Regions from separate parts of the Bradyrhizobium sp. WSM2793 genome, predicted to be linked through region 2. Evidence: riboswitches for the same ligand, from Rfam matches in the RefSeq annotation. Region 2 holds a riboswitch; the other holds the start of a gene.

Region 1 (7,207 bases), on a different contig from region 2:
CCACGATCGGCCGCTCAGGCGGACATCGCTCGCTTGCGTCCGGCCGGATCGACCAGGCGCACGATCTCACAGATGGCAACGAGGCCGGCGAGCCAGACGGCGCTGGTCAGTCCAATGCGCGTCACGATCGCGGCGGTGAAGGCGCCCTCGCCGCCGAGGAACGGCGTCGTGGCGAGCAGCGCGAGCTCGTAAATCCCGTAGGCGGCGACGAGCGTGATCGCCAGCATCAGTGGCGTGCGGCCCTGCGGCAGCAGGCCGAGTACCGTCGACGAGGCCGCGGTCGCCAGAAGCGCAGCCGCGCCGATCAGGAAGCCCCAGGCAATCGTGTTGGCGTCAACGGGATAATGCAGCACGCCGAAACCGATGGTCTGGTTGACGAGCCAGGCGCCGGTGACGACGAGCAGCGCCGGACGCTGCGGCAGCATCGCCGCGGCAACGACGGCGAAGGCCGCGAACGGCGTGGCGCAGGCAAACGCAAAACTTGCGAGCGCGCATGACGCCGTCAGCAGCGCAAAGCAGAATATCGGCGCAAGGCGCGGCGCGACCGGGTGAAGCCGGAAGCGATCGCCACCAGACGGCAGGATGCTGAGAGCCATGGTTGAATCTCCTTCTTTCGAATTCTAGTCCATTTAGGGGCGCGTGACGAAAATCAGAACGTTGCGCCGGCCTTGAGCAGATAGGTGCGGCCGGGCAGCGGATAGGCGCTGAAGCGGCCGTCCGTGAAGGTGCTCGCGATGGCGTAGTCGTAGTAGAGCGCATTCAGCACATTGTTGACGCTGAGGGACCAGAAGTAGCGCTCAACCTGGCCGCTGAGCTTGAGATCGATCGTGCCGTTGGCGGGAATCGGCTTTTGGGTGCCCGCCTGGTCGTTGTCCATGCGTCGCTCGCTCCAGAAGCGCGCGGTGGCATCGAGCACCACGTAATTCTGCCAGATGTTCCAGGTGATGCCCGCACTCGCCGTGTAGCGCGACACCAGCGGCACGTCGTTGCCGGCCCAGATGCCTTCGCGGAAGACCGCGCGGGTATAGGCCACGCCGGAGCGCAGCAGCAGGGCATCGTTGACGCGATAGGACAGGCTGGTCTCCGAGCCGTAGCGGCGGGTCGGATCGAGATTGGTGTTGTAGAACAGGACCGGATTGAAATGGACCTCGTTGGTGAGATCCATCAGATAGAGACTGCTCTGCAGCTGCAACCCGCCGCCCTTGATGCGAACACCGCCCTCAATATCCCAAGAGGTCTGGGTCTTGAGCTGGAACGTTTGCGGGATCGCAGCGAAGGTAAAGGGATCGAAGGAAGGCCCCGAGGACAGGCGCTCGTCGACATCAGGCGTGCGGAACGCGCGCGCAATGCGGCCGAACAGCGAGACCTGGTCGTTGAGGCGATGCTCGGCCCCGAGATGCAGCGCATATTGGGTCTCGTTGCTCGTCAGCGGCAGCGCGCCGATGTCGGCGTTGAAGGGAGCTGCCGGGTCGAAATTGTCGCGTGCCGCAAGTCTGACGTTCTGCACCCGCGCGCCGTAGGAGATGTCGGTCGCGGGCGCGATTCCCAATGTGTGCTGGACATAACCCGCAATCGTCTGCTGCCTGAGGTCGTAATTGTGCCAGGGGGAGAGCCCCTGCCCCGGGCCGCGGTTCTGCTCAAAGCTCGCATCGTAATAGTCGATGCCGGTCAGGAGCTGCGACGGCATGCCGAGGAGCAGGCTCTTCACGCTGAGCCGCGGCGTGATCGACCAATTCGTCAGATGGGAACCGACATAGGTCGACGTGAAGAACGCCGGAACCGGCGTCGGGGTGGAAAAGAACGCACTCTGCTGCTTCTTGTCGCGCACGCCGCCGTCGACAATGAGATCGACGCCGTTGACCAGGGTCTTGGTGAAGCCCGCGGTCGCGCCAAAACCCTGCTGGTTGGCGTGGTTGAACGGCGTGCTGGTCCCTCGCCGGTTGGCCCTGAGCTCGTCGAGGCCGATGGAGGGATCGACGGTGCGGCCGCCCGGCAGTCGCAGCTCCTGATTGTCGCCGGTGACGGTGAGAAAAGCACTCAGGCCCGGCGTCGTGTAATTGAGATTGCCGACGCCGTTCTGCTGCGAATTGCGATTGTTATCGCGGTAGCCATCGGTCCTGACCGTATTGCCGTAGAACGAGGTCGACCACGGACCGGAATTGAGCGAGGTCAAGACATTGCCAAGCCTGGTGTTGAACGAGCCGAAGCCGGCCTCGATGCGCGCGGTTACGGGCGGTCCGCCGGCGCCATTTTTGGTAACGATGTTGATCACACCGCCGACCGCGTTGTCGCCGTAGAGCACCGCCCCGGAATTGCCCCGCGTGACCTCGATGCGTTCGATCGAATTGAGCGGGATGGTGGAGAGGTCCACCTGCGCCATGTCGACGTCGTTCAACCGTCGTCCGTTGACCAGCACCAGCGTGTTGGCGGTGGCAAAGGCGCCGAAGCCACGCAGGTCCACGCTGGTCTTGGCGCCGATCTGGCCGCCATAGAGCGTCGTGATCTGGGCCCCCGGCGTCTGCGTCGCGATGATCTCGGCAAGCGTCTGCGATGGCGAATGCGCGATATCCGCGGCCGTGATGACGGTCGTGGCGGCCCCGACGATGCCGCCGTTGCCGGCGGCAGCCTTACCGCCGGAGCCGGATGAGCCGGCGCCATTGCCTGCCGGCGCGACATTCGTCCTCGCCCGCTGCCGAGTCGCCTCGCCGTCACCGGTCGCCCTCGCCCGCGTGCGGTTGTGATCGTCGGGCTGCGTCACTTCGATCGGCGGCAATTGCTCGGCAAGCGCGTGCTGGGCGAAGGCGGAGGACAGATCGAGCGAATGGAAGGAAACGGATGCGAGCAGGCCGGCGGCAAGGCGCCTGGCGGCAGAGACGAGACGGGACACAATTGTAACCTCGGTATGACGTCAGTGGCACGTCACAGCGAACGAGGTTTCACGGCAGAGCGATGGATTGCTCCGGTGAAGCTAATGTCTGTACTCCCCGACCGACATCTTCGCGTGTGACCACGGCTGACGGCAGGTCTCCTGGCTCGCGGGTCGTGACCTTGCGTCGCCTTCCCAGGACCGAGTTTCCCAGTGGCATGAGACGAAAGATTCACCGCTTACAGTTGCGGGGGCAGCCGTGGCGTTGAGACAGATCCCTGCGTTGGGACAATCCCGCACCACATTCCCTTTTGATCTCCCTGAGGAGAACCGTCGCCGATCATTTACGAGCCGTTGGCCCCGGGAGTCAATCGACCGGTGGATGCCGGGCGCTCAGGTCCGCCCTCGCACACGTTGCGCCTGGGCCCAGGCGACAGCGACGTCGTGCGGCGGAACATCGACGCGCTTGATCGGGGTCAATTCGCCGGAGGCCGAGACGATGGCGGTCTCCTCGCGACGACAGCGCGTGCAGACAAAGCGGACCTCGTGCGGGGACGCCGACCAGCTCGACCGCTTCACATTGGCCGCCATCGGCCAGGCATCACAATGCGAGCACGACACCAGAAATCGACCGGGATCGAGCATACCCATTTCCATCGGACTCCGCGTCCTGCCCACCTGCTTCAATGATTAACCCAAGTGAATCGTTCCGGTGCCCCAGCACCGCCGCTGGGTGCGCCGGAGAAAGCGGTGGTCTCAGCGCGCGCCCTTGAGGGTGCAGGAGGTGGTGCAGGTGACCGTGGTGCCGCGATCGCACGATTTGCACGCACTGACGCACTGGTTCATGTCGCGGGGATTGTAGCTGTAGTTCCGCATCGGGCAGGTCGGCGTCGAGCCGGTGATATCCTGCTCCTGGTCGCAGGCCGCCGTCATGAGCGCGACTATGATCACGGCAACGAGGCGCATGTGATTGCCCTGTCAAGCATGGCAAATGACACTCGCGAGGTGCGCTGCATTGCAGCGAACCCCGGCCTTTCCACCACGAGCGATCGCTCGCGACGTCAAGGATGCGCGCCAAACCTTAAGAACGGATTGCAGCCCGCGTCAGGCCGCAGCCTTGGTCGCGATCGCCTGCCGCATGTCCACCGCCAGCTGACGGTACTGTTCCGAGAGTTTCAGATAGAACTCGCGCTTGGTGCTGTCGGTGGCGAGCTTGGCGATCAGCTCGCATTCGGCGGTGAGCGTCTCGAACCGTTCCAGCCTGTCCTGAAGTTCCGTCATCGGCGTGTCCCCGTCAAACGCCTCAAGGACATCCAACCTAAGCCCGGGAAATAGGTCACGGCGAACATCGTTATCGAGTAGAAACGTTTTTTCCGGACAGCGCGGGCCGGCCCAACAAAACGGCTATTTCTGCTCCAGCCGCCAGGCGCCGTCCCACCCCTGCTCCGGCGGCTTCGCCTCGAATTGCGCGATGCGGCCGAGCATCGTGCGCGAGGGGCCGTCGCCGGGGACGGCTTCGAGCGCGGCGTTGAAGGCGGCGCGCGCCTCGTCGAAGCGGCGGGCCCGATAGGCCGCGAGCGCTTCGGCATAATGCGTGCGCAGGCTGTCCTGCGCGGCGGTGAGCGCGCCCACCCGCGCCATCACCTCGAAGATCGGCTGCGGCGCGCTCTGGCCGGCGACCGCCAGACGATCGATCTCGCGCAGCTCGAGCCGCGCTCCGATCGCATCAGCAGTTGCCTGCGAGATCAGGATGCGGGTGCCGTAGACCTTGTTGACGGCCTCCAGCCGCGACGCCAGGTTCACGGCATCGCCCATCACGGTGAAGCTCATCATCAGCTCGGAGCCGATGCTGCCGGTCAGGACCTCGCCGGTGGCGATGCCGATCCGCAGGTCACACGGCGCCGGCATGGCGCGGATGCCGAGCAGGTCGGGCAGCTGCTTCTGCAGCGCGGGCACCTGGTCGACCATCTCGGTTGCGGCGATACCGGCCAGGAGCGCCTGCTCGTCCTCCTCGATGAAGGGCGGGCCCCAATAGGACATGATGGCGTCGCCGATATATTTGTCGATGATGCCGCGATTGCTCCTGATCGGTCCGGACATCACCGTGAAATAGTGGTTCATCACCCTGACGAGGCCGCGCGGGGTCATGCCCTCGCTCATCGAGGTGAAGCCGCTCATGTCGCAGAACATGATGGTCATGACCCGGCGCTCGCCGTCGATCGCGACCTCGGGCCGGTCGATCAGCCCCTGCACCACCTTGGGATCGATGTAGCGGCCAAAGGTCTCGCGGATGCGCTCGTTGTGCCTGAGCTGCTCGGTCATGCGGTTGAAGGCCGCGGCTAGCTCGCCGATCTCGTCCTGCGTGGACACGGTGATGGTCTTGTCGAAGCGGCCGGCCTCGACCTCGCGGGTGCCGGCGAGCAGCAGCCGCACCGGGCGCGTGATGCCGCTGGACACCAGGAGCGCAAAGGCAAAGCCGACGATCGCCGCGAGCAACGTCACGATGCCCGAGACGATGATCGCCTGGTGCTGATGGCCGATCACCTGCGACGTGCTGGCGAAGACCTGCTTGAGCATGTCGGCCCGGATCGCATCGATCTTCTGGTTGAACTGGTCGCGCAGCGCGTCGATATGCTCGAGGGTGCCGCGCGCTTCCGCCATCTGCTGTGCGTCGATCTGGTTGAGGAGCCTCGCGTGGCTCTCCTTCTGATCGCGGCGCAGCTCGCCGACGGCGGTCTCGATACGGGTCTCGATCCGGGCCAGCGCGGCATTGTCGGACGGCGTGCGAGGGTCGTCTATGATCGCGTTGATCAGCTTGCGCGCGCGCTCGGCCTCCTCCTCGATCTTGCGGTCGGCGTCCTCGAACTCGCGAAGGCGCGCCGCATAGGCCTCCTCGTCCGAGGACGCCTGCATCTTCATCATGATCATCCGCCGCAGCGCCACCGATCGCTCCAGCGAGCGGATGTTGGCGCGCGCGAGATCGCCATAGGCCGGGATGTAGCGGTTGGTGAGCTCGTCGAGCAGGACGCCGACCTGGCTCGACATCACCATCGACAGGATCGAGGTGACCAGCATCAGGACGATCAATCCGAGGGCGATACCGACGATCTTGCGCCTGATCGACTGGTTGAAAATCGGCATAGCTGCAGGGACAAAGGCCAAAGGGACGGAGCAAGGGAACTCCATACACCGGATCTGGCTGCGGGAACACGCGCAATCTGGTTCCTCCTGGCGCCCTGAACCAAGCCTGACCGTCGCAGGCCCGGATCGTTAACAAAGGTTAAAGAAGCTGACCTTTGCTCCCCAGCCGAAGTTCCCTGGTCACATCCGTATTTTGCCGCATTGTTGCGACAGCGTGAGGAATGCGAAACGATGCCGTGGCATCGTTCTCGATGTCGTTGATTCTCAAGCCGCATGTCGTCGCGGACCTTGGTTTGTAGTGGTTTCGCAGGGGGACCATGGGATGAACCAGTGCCTACGCTCGCTCGCGTGTCTCGTTGCCGTGGCCGCAATGGCCCTCCTTCCGACCGAGCTGGCGGCCAAGAGCAGCCACAAATCGTCCGCGCCGAAGAAGTCGCATGAGGCGAAAGCCGGCAAGCAGCGTCATGCCGCGGTGAAATCGCGCCATGGCAAGCATGCCGAGGCCAAGCGCAAGTCGAAGAAGACCGGCGACGATCCGCCCGAGAAGCCGGCCGCCCCGCCGCTCACCGGGGACCTCGCCGCGCTGAAGGATGCGATCGACCTCGCGCGCAAGGGCAAGACGGATGATGCGAGCGCGGCGCGCGACCGCATCGCTGATCCCGCCGGACAGAAGCTCGCCGACTGGTTCATGCTGCGCCATTCCGAGAGCACCGCCAATTTCAAGCGTTATGCCGCCTTCCTCGCCGCCAATCCGGGTTGGCCGAGCAGCGCCCTGCTTCGCCGCCGCGCCGAGGCGCGGCTGTGGCAGGAGAAGGCCGACGCGGCCACCGTGCACAAATTCACCATGGACCGCCCGACCAGCGCCAAGGGCAAGTTCGCCCTCGCCCGCGTGCTGCTCGCTGAAGGCGACGCCGACAGGGCCGCGCGGCTCGTGCGCGAGGCCTGGCGCACCGACGAATTGTCCGAGCGGAGCGAGGAGGATTCCTACGAGGCGTTCCGCGATCTGCTCAACTCCGAGGATCATCGCGCCCGCATGGACAAGCGGCTCGGCGCCAAGGACTATGCGGCTGCGCGGCGCGCCGCGAAACGGCTCGGCGAGGATGAGCTCGCGATCGTCAAGGCCTGCGCCGCCGTCACCGGCAAGGCCAGCAAGGCCAAGGATTATCTCGAGGACGTACCGACTGAAGCGCGCCGCGATCT
Region 2 (7,207 bases):
CCTCGAACAATTGCGCAAGGCCCGAGAAGACGTCGCGGAACAGGCCCGACACCCGCAGCGTGACGTCGATGCGGGGACGGCCGAGCTCGGCCGGCGCGACGATGTCGTATCCGATGACGCGGCCGGAGGCGTGATCCCAGCGCGGCGCAAGGCCGGCCAGATGCAGCGCCATCGCAAATTCCTCGCCCGCGGTGCGCATCGTTGCCGAGCCCCAGAGATCGACCACGAGGCCCTTCGGCCAGTCGCCGTGATCCTGCAGATGGCGGCGCAGCAGCTCTTCGGCAAGCTTGATGCCCTGCGCATGCGCCGACGGCGTCGGCACCGCGCGCGGATCGACGGCAAAGAGATTGCGTCCGGTCGGCAACACGTCCTGACGGCCGCGATAGGGCGAGCCCGACGGTCCCGGCGCAACGCGCTTGCCGGCAAGTGCCGAACGCAACGCATCGCGCTCCGCATCGCCGCAGGCGCCGCAGCCGAACACATGCAGGCCGTCGCCGAATTGGCTTTCCTTGAGATCGCAGACGAAGCGATCGATCCGCGGAATGGCTTCGGCGGGCGCGGCCAAGGCATCCAAACCGAGATCGTCCTCGAGGCCCGCCACGCGCGCCTCATCACGGATCGCTGCGATCAATCGCCGACGGCGTGCGGGATCGAGACCATCGGCGGTCGAATATTCGTCGAGGAGCTGTTCGAGCCGGCGCAAGCCTTCGGGCACGGCGGATGCGGCGAGCGGCGGCGGCAGATGGCCGATGGTCACGGCCCCCAAGCGCCGCTTGGCCTGCGCGGCCTCGCCGGGATCGTTGACGATGAAGGGATAGATCACGGGAAGATCGCCGATCAGGGCTTCCGGCCAGCACGCGGACGACAGCGCCACGGATTTCCCGGGCAGCCATTCCAGCGTGCCATGTGCGCCCATGTGCACGACGGCGTCACAGGCCTGCTGCCGAAGCCAGAGATAGAACGCGACATAGGCGTGGCGCGGCGTGCGGGCGAGATCGTGATAATCGGTATCGCGCGTGGTCGCATCGCCGCGTTCCGGCTGGACCGCGATGACCGACTTGCCGCATTGGATCGCGGCGAAATGAAACGCGCCGTCGCGGCAGCTCGGATCACTCTCCGGCGCGCCCCAGGCTTGCGCAAGATCATCCTGCAAAACTTGCGGCAGGCGCGAAAGCGCCGCGCGATAATCGGCGATGCCCCAGGTGAGCCGCTGCCTTAGCAGCGCCTCGCCGAGCGCATGGACCGGCGCAACATCGAAGCCGGCCTCAGCGAGATCGGACACCAACGCCTCGACCGAGGCCAGCGCATCGAGCCCGACCGCATGCGCGATCTGGTGCGGACGGCCCGGATAGTTCGAGAGCACGAGCGCCAGATGCTTCTCACCGGCCGGCGTCTCCGCAAGTCGCCGCCACGCCGCGACGCGCGCAGCGACGGCCGTCACGCGCTCCTCATCGGCGCGATGCGCCAGGTGTGAGAACTGCAGATCGGGGTCACGAATGCCGGCTGATTTGAAGCTAACCACGCCCGCGAACAGCCGGCCGTCGACCTCGGGCAGCACCACATGCATCGCGAGATCGCCAGGCGACAGGCCGCGCAGCGAGTCCGCCCAGTCCTCGCGCCGGGCGGTGGAGAGCGCGACCTGGAACACCGGGCACGCTGCGGCATCGAGCGGCGTCGTGCCGTCGTCGCCAGCCGCGGAGAACGCCGTCGCGTTGACGATCGCGGCGGGAGGATTTTGCGCAAGATGCGCCCGCAACCAATCCGCGACGCCCGCGGCCTTCAGCGAGGTCACGAACACGCCGCAGGCTTCAAAGCCGCGCCCGCGCAGCGCTGCGATCAGGGCATCGACCGGGCCCGTATCCGCGGCGGTGAGATATGAGCGATAGAACGTCACCAGCGCGCGCGGCCTGCCCTCGCCGTGCGCCGGTGCCGCAATGACGCCGCGGGCGGGATCGTAGAACCCCATCTCGGGTACGGCGGTGTCGCCGATAACAGGCCCGGCATAGAGTCCCGAAGCCAGTGCGAGCTGTGCGATCGCGGCTTGCGCGGCGACCGGTCCGCCGGTGTCGCAGAGCACCTTGAGCCGGCGCAGCGTCGAGACCGGCAGGGTCGAGTATGCATCGAGCCGCGGGTCGTCACGACCGTCGGCCGGCAGCACGGCCAGCACAATGCCACGGTCCTTGGCGAGCTGCCGGAGCACAGCCAGACCATACGGCCAGTAGGACTCACCACCAATCAGGCGAACCAGAATGCCACGCGCCTGAGACAGCGTGCGCTCGATATAGGTGTCCACTGACAGCGGATGGCGCAGCTCCGCGAGATTGGCGAGCCGCAATGACGGCAGGCTCTCGCGACCACGCCGCCAGCCGGCTGCGAACGCCGCGAGATCCGAATCCGAATACGAGAGCACCACGAGATCGGCCGGGTCCTGGCCGATATCCCTTGGCGTCGCGGTCTCCTCCAGACCACGGCTCTCGCGGAAGACGACGTGCATCAGATACCAAGTCCTGACCTGATTGCGGCCTCGTCGATATCGCCGTGCTCGCCGATCACGACGAGCTTCGACCGCCTGTGACCTGCGCCCCAGGGCTTGTCGAACTGGTGGCGCACACGCTCGCCGACCGCCTGCAGCAGCAGCCGCATCGGCTTGCCCGCGACCGCGATATAGCCCTTAGCGCGCAGCACGTTCTGCTCGCGCGCCAGCTTCTGGACGGATGCGACCAGCGCATCGACGTCGGCGACTTCAGGGAGGTCGACCACGACCGAGGCGAAATCATCGTGCTCGTGCTCTTCCTCGCCGTCATGATGCGAGGGACGCGCGGCGAGATCGTTCTCGGCGGCAGCGCCAAGACCGAGGATGACGCGCGCATCGATCGCACCGTCGGTCACGGGGAGCATCGGCACGCGGCGCGGCATCTCGGCGGTGATGGCAGCCTTGGCCGCTTCAAGTCCCGCCGCGCCAGCGAGGTCGGCCTTGGTCAGCAGCACGATGTCGGCGCAGGCGATCTGATCCTCGAACACTTCCGACAGCGGCGTCTCGTGATCCAGGCTCTCGTCCGCCGCACGCTGCGCTTCGACGGCGTCAGGATCCGGCGCAAAGCGGCCAGCGGCGACAGCCTCGGCATCGGCGAGCGCGATCACGCCGTCGACGGTGATCCGCGAACGGATCTCCGGCCAGTCGAATGCCTTCAGCAGCGGCCTGGGCAGCGCCAGGCCCGAGGTCTCGATCAGGATGTGATCGGGCCGCACCGGCCGCGCGAGCAGTTTTTCCATGGTCGGAATGAAATCGTCGGCAACCGTGCAGCAAATGCAGCCATTGGCGAGCTCGACGATGTTCTCCTCCGGGCAATTGGCGTCGGCGCAGGATTTCAAGATCTCGCCGTCGACGCCCTCACTACCGAACTCGTTGACGAGCACCGCGAGCTTCTTGCCGCCGGCATTGCTGAGCAGATGCTGGATCAGCGTCGTCTTGCCCGAGCCGAGAAAACCCGTGACCACCGTAACCGGGACTTTTGCGAGCGAGTTCATTCGGCGGCCTCCGGCACGACGGCAATGGGGGGAATGCGGGCAAGCGACTGCTTGCGGAATATTTCCGGCCGGCTGCGCCAGGGCACAAGGCCGTCAGGCGCGGCCGCATAGGCCGCGGCGCCCGCGACCACGTCCTGCGCATTCGCATCGGACAGGCGGCCATAGACGTAGGACCAGCGGCCGGGCGCGCTCAGCGCCACCGAGCAGCCCTGGTTGCAGGCCGACAGGCATTCGACGGGAACCACATTGACACCCTCGGGCACGCCCGCGTCGAGGATCGCCCCATGCAGGCGCTTGCCGGGCGTCGCCTCGCCCTCGCCTGGCGTCTCGCCGGCACGGCAGGTGATGCAGACGTGAAGTGTGACGGTCATCGCCTCTTCCAGATAACAGCGGGAGGCGATGAGGCACACGGACCATTCTTCAGAAGGCCCGTTTTCCCCGTCGCGGAACACCCCGTCCGCCGGTCCAAAACTCGTCCGCGCTGGCAGGTCTCCCGGCTTGCGGAGCAGGGTTTTCCCCTTCGATCCCCGCCTTCCCGATTCCCTGAGGGAATCAGTGGCTTCGGACATCTCTCCGGTCACGGTCGCGGGGGCGGCTGCATTTTGGACCCAAATCTTGCCGATTCGGACCCTATCGCATTCCCTCTTCGCCTGTCATAGGACAGGAACCAACGCCGGGCCACCATTTGCCGGTGGCCGCCACTTGTCAAGCCGAAGGACCGGGACCCGATGACGCCTGAACCGGATACAAAAACGGCCGAAGAAACCGACACCCGCCACGCCACGAAAATGGCGAAGAAGAAGGCCGCCCGCGACAAGATCATGGCGACCAAGAGCGGCGAAAAGGGCCTCATCATCGTCCACACCGGGGCCGGCAAGGGCAAGTCCTCGTCGGCCTTCGGCATGATCGTCCGCTGCGTCGCGCATGGCTTTCCCTGCGCAGTCGTGCAATTCATCAAGGGCGCCTGGGATACCGGCGAGCGGCGCCTGCTCACTGGCCATTTCGGCGACCTCTGCCAGTTCCACGCCATGGGCGAAGGTTTTACGTGGGAGACGCAGGACCGCGCCCGCGACATCGCCGCCGCGCGCGCCGGCTGGGAGAAGGCCAAGGAGCTGATCCTCGATGAGAGCCTGCGCATGGTCGTGCTCGACGAGATCAACATCGCGCTGCGCTACGACTATCTCGACATCGCCGAGATCGTCGAGTTTCTGACCACCTCGAAGCCGCCGATGACGCATGTCGTCCTCACCGGCCGCAACGCCAAGGACGAGTTGATCGAGATCGCCGATCTCGTCACCGAGATGACGCTGGTGAAACATCCCTTCCGCTCCGGCATCAAGGCACAGGCCGGCGTCGAGTTCTGAGTTCGATGGCACGCGCGCTGATGATCCAGGGGGCCGGCTCGGACGTGGGCAAATCGCTCATCGTCGCCGGTCTCGCGCGTGCCTTCACCCGGCGCGGCCTGCGCGTGCTCCCGTTCAAGCCGCAGAACATGTCGAACAATGCCGCCGTCACCGTCGACGGCGGCGAGATCGGCCGCGCACAAGCGTTGCAGGCCCTCGCCGCTCGCGTAGACCCGCACACCGACATGAACCCCGTGTTGCTCAAGCCCGAGACCGACATCGGCGCGCAGGTGATCGTCCACGGAAAGCGCATCGCGACCGCGCGTGCGCGCGACTATGCCGCGATGAAGCCATCGCTGATGGGCGCGGTGCTGGAGAGCTTTGAGCGGCTGAAGGGGCGCGCCGATCTGGTGCTGGTGGAAGGTGCCGGTAGCCCGGCCGAAGTGAACCTGCGCAAGGCCGACATCGCCAATATGGGCTTTGCGCGCAAGGCGGACGTGCCGGTCGTGCTGGTCGGCGACATCGACCGCGGCGGCGTCATCGCCCAGCTCGTCGGCATCAAGACCGTGATCGACCCCGACGATGCCGCGATGATCCAGGGTTTTGTCATCAACAAGTTCCGCGGCGATCCCTCGCTGTTCGACGATGGCTACAGGCTGATCGAACAAAGAACGGCCTGGCTCGGCTTCGGCGTGCTGCCCTGGTTCGCCCGCGCCGGCGAGCTGCCGGCCGAGGATGCGCTCGGCCTCAGCGACGCGCGCAAGCCGGGCCAGTACAAGATCGCCTGCCTGGCGCTGTCGCGGATCGCCAATTTCGACGATCTCGATCCGCTCAAGCTCGAGCCGGGCGTCGACCTCGTGATGGTGCGCCCGGGCGAGCCGATCCCGGGCGATGTCCGCCTCGTCATCATTCCCGGCTCAAAATCGACGCGCGGCGATCTCGCCTTCCTGCGCGCGCAAGGCTGGGACATCGATCTGCTCGCGCACCACCGCCGCGGCGGCCATGTGCTCGGCCTCTGCGGCGGCTATCAGATGCTTGGGCGCAGCGTCGCCGATCCTGACGGCATCGAAGGCACCGCAGGCGACACGCCGGGCCTCGGACTTCTGGACGTGGACACGGTGATGAGTCCGCAGAAGACGCTGACGCGTGTCGCGGCCGTGCATACCGACACGGACCAGCCAATCGAGGCGTACGAAATCCACATCGGCCGCACTGACGGGCCGGATCGCGCGCGCCCGTTTGCGAAGCTGAACGGCGAGCCCGAAGGCGCGATCTCGCGCGATGGCCGCGTGCAGGGCAGCTATCTGCACGGCCTGTTCACGTCGGATGATTTCCGCAAGGCGTATCTGGCCATGCTCGACATTCCCGCAGGTGGCGAGCCCTATCAAGCCAGGGTCGAAAGCGCGCTCGATGCGCTGGCCGATCACATCGAAAAGCATCTCGACGTGGAAGGACTGCTCGCGCTAGCGCGCTAGCACCTCGGCAAGCCGCGTCCATTCGGCTTCGCTACCCGGAAGCCCGAGGCGCAACCATGTCGGCCTTTGTGCGAAGACGCGCGACCAGATCTGGCTTCGTGCCAATCTCTCTTGTGCGGCGAGCGCGCCGGGCGTCTCGTAGAGACGGAACAGCGGCGTCCCCCCAAGCAGCATCCAGCCTTGCGCGTGCGCTATGGCATCGAGGCGAACACAGCCCCGGGCAAGTCGCGCTGACGTGGCCTCGGCCCAGGCGTCGTCACGCAACGCGCGACAGCCGATCGCGATCGCCGCTCCCGAAACCGGCCATGGACCCGACATCGACGCAAGCTTGCCTATGTCGGCGGCATTGCCGATCGCGAAGCCGAGCCGCAGGCCGGCAAGACCATAGAACTTTCCGAAGGAGCGCAGGATCAGCAGTCCCGGCCGACCGGCCTCCGATGCAAGCGACAGCAGCGGAACGGCGTCGACAAAGCTCTCGTCGATGACGAGGCGGCCGACGCGCGGCAGCAGTGCGAGCAGATCCTTCGGTGCATGATGCTGACCGCCGGGATTGTTGGGATTGACGACGATGGCGAGATCCGCGCCTGCCAGCGCGTCGAGCTCGCTGGCCTCCTGGACATCCCAGCTTGCAGCCGACAGAACCCCTGCGTATTCATTGTAGGTCGGTCCGAGGATGCGGGCGCGGCCGGTTGGTACCAGTTGCGGCAGCAATTGAATGGCAGCCTGCGCGCCGCCCATCGCAACGAGCGGTGCGCTGGTGCGATAGGCACGCTGCGCCGCCTGATGCAGGGCGTTGATGTCGGATCGCGACGGCAGCGCATTCCAATGGTGCGGATCGATCTCGGCCACGGGATAAGGCAG

What was found. A riboswitch is a leader RNA that binds a small molecule or an ion and turns the genes downstream of it on or off. The one in region 2 is predicted to bind cobalamin.
Region 1: it holds a riboswitch for cobalamin, as region 2 does, so the genes downstream of both, A3AS_RS0125065 (TonB-dependent receptor) here and A3AS_RS0102125 (DUF1636 domain-containing protein) in region 2, are expected to answer to the same signal.

What each region holds. Positions count from the first base shown of each region.
Region 1 covers NZ_KB902791.1:317,891-325,097, reverse strand. The annotation lists gene A3AS_RS0125070 (hypothetical protein) at 15-596, opposite strand; gene A3AS_RS0125065 (TonB-dependent receptor) at 650-2,887, opposite strand; cobalamin riboswitch at 3,001-3,216, opposite strand; gene A3AS_RS0125060 (hypothetical protein) at 3,260-3,523, opposite strand; gene A3AS_RS0125055 (hypothetical protein) at 3,623-3,832, opposite strand; gene A3AS_RS48490 (hypothetical protein) at 3,971-4,147, opposite strand; gene A3AS_RS0125045 (adenylate/guanylate cyclase domain-containing protein) at 4,271-6,007, opposite strand; gene A3AS_RS0125040 (transglycosylase SLT domain-containing protein) at 6,330-7,207, shown strand, end outside.
Region 2 covers NZ_KB902768.1:489,398-496,604, reverse strand. The annotation lists gene cobN (cobaltochelatase subunit CobN) at 1-2,494, opposite strand, end outside; gene cobW (cobalamin biosynthesis protein CobW) at 2,494-3,528, opposite strand; gene A3AS_RS0102125 (DUF1636 domain-containing protein) at 3,525-3,899, opposite strand; cobalamin riboswitch at 3,994-4,215, opposite strand; gene cobO (cob(I)yrinic acid a,c-diamide adenosyltransferase) at 4,257-4,892, shown strand; gene A3AS_RS0102115 (cobyric acid synthase) at 4,898-6,346, shown strand; gene cobD (threonine-phosphate decarboxylase CobD) at 6,335-7,207, opposite strand, start outside.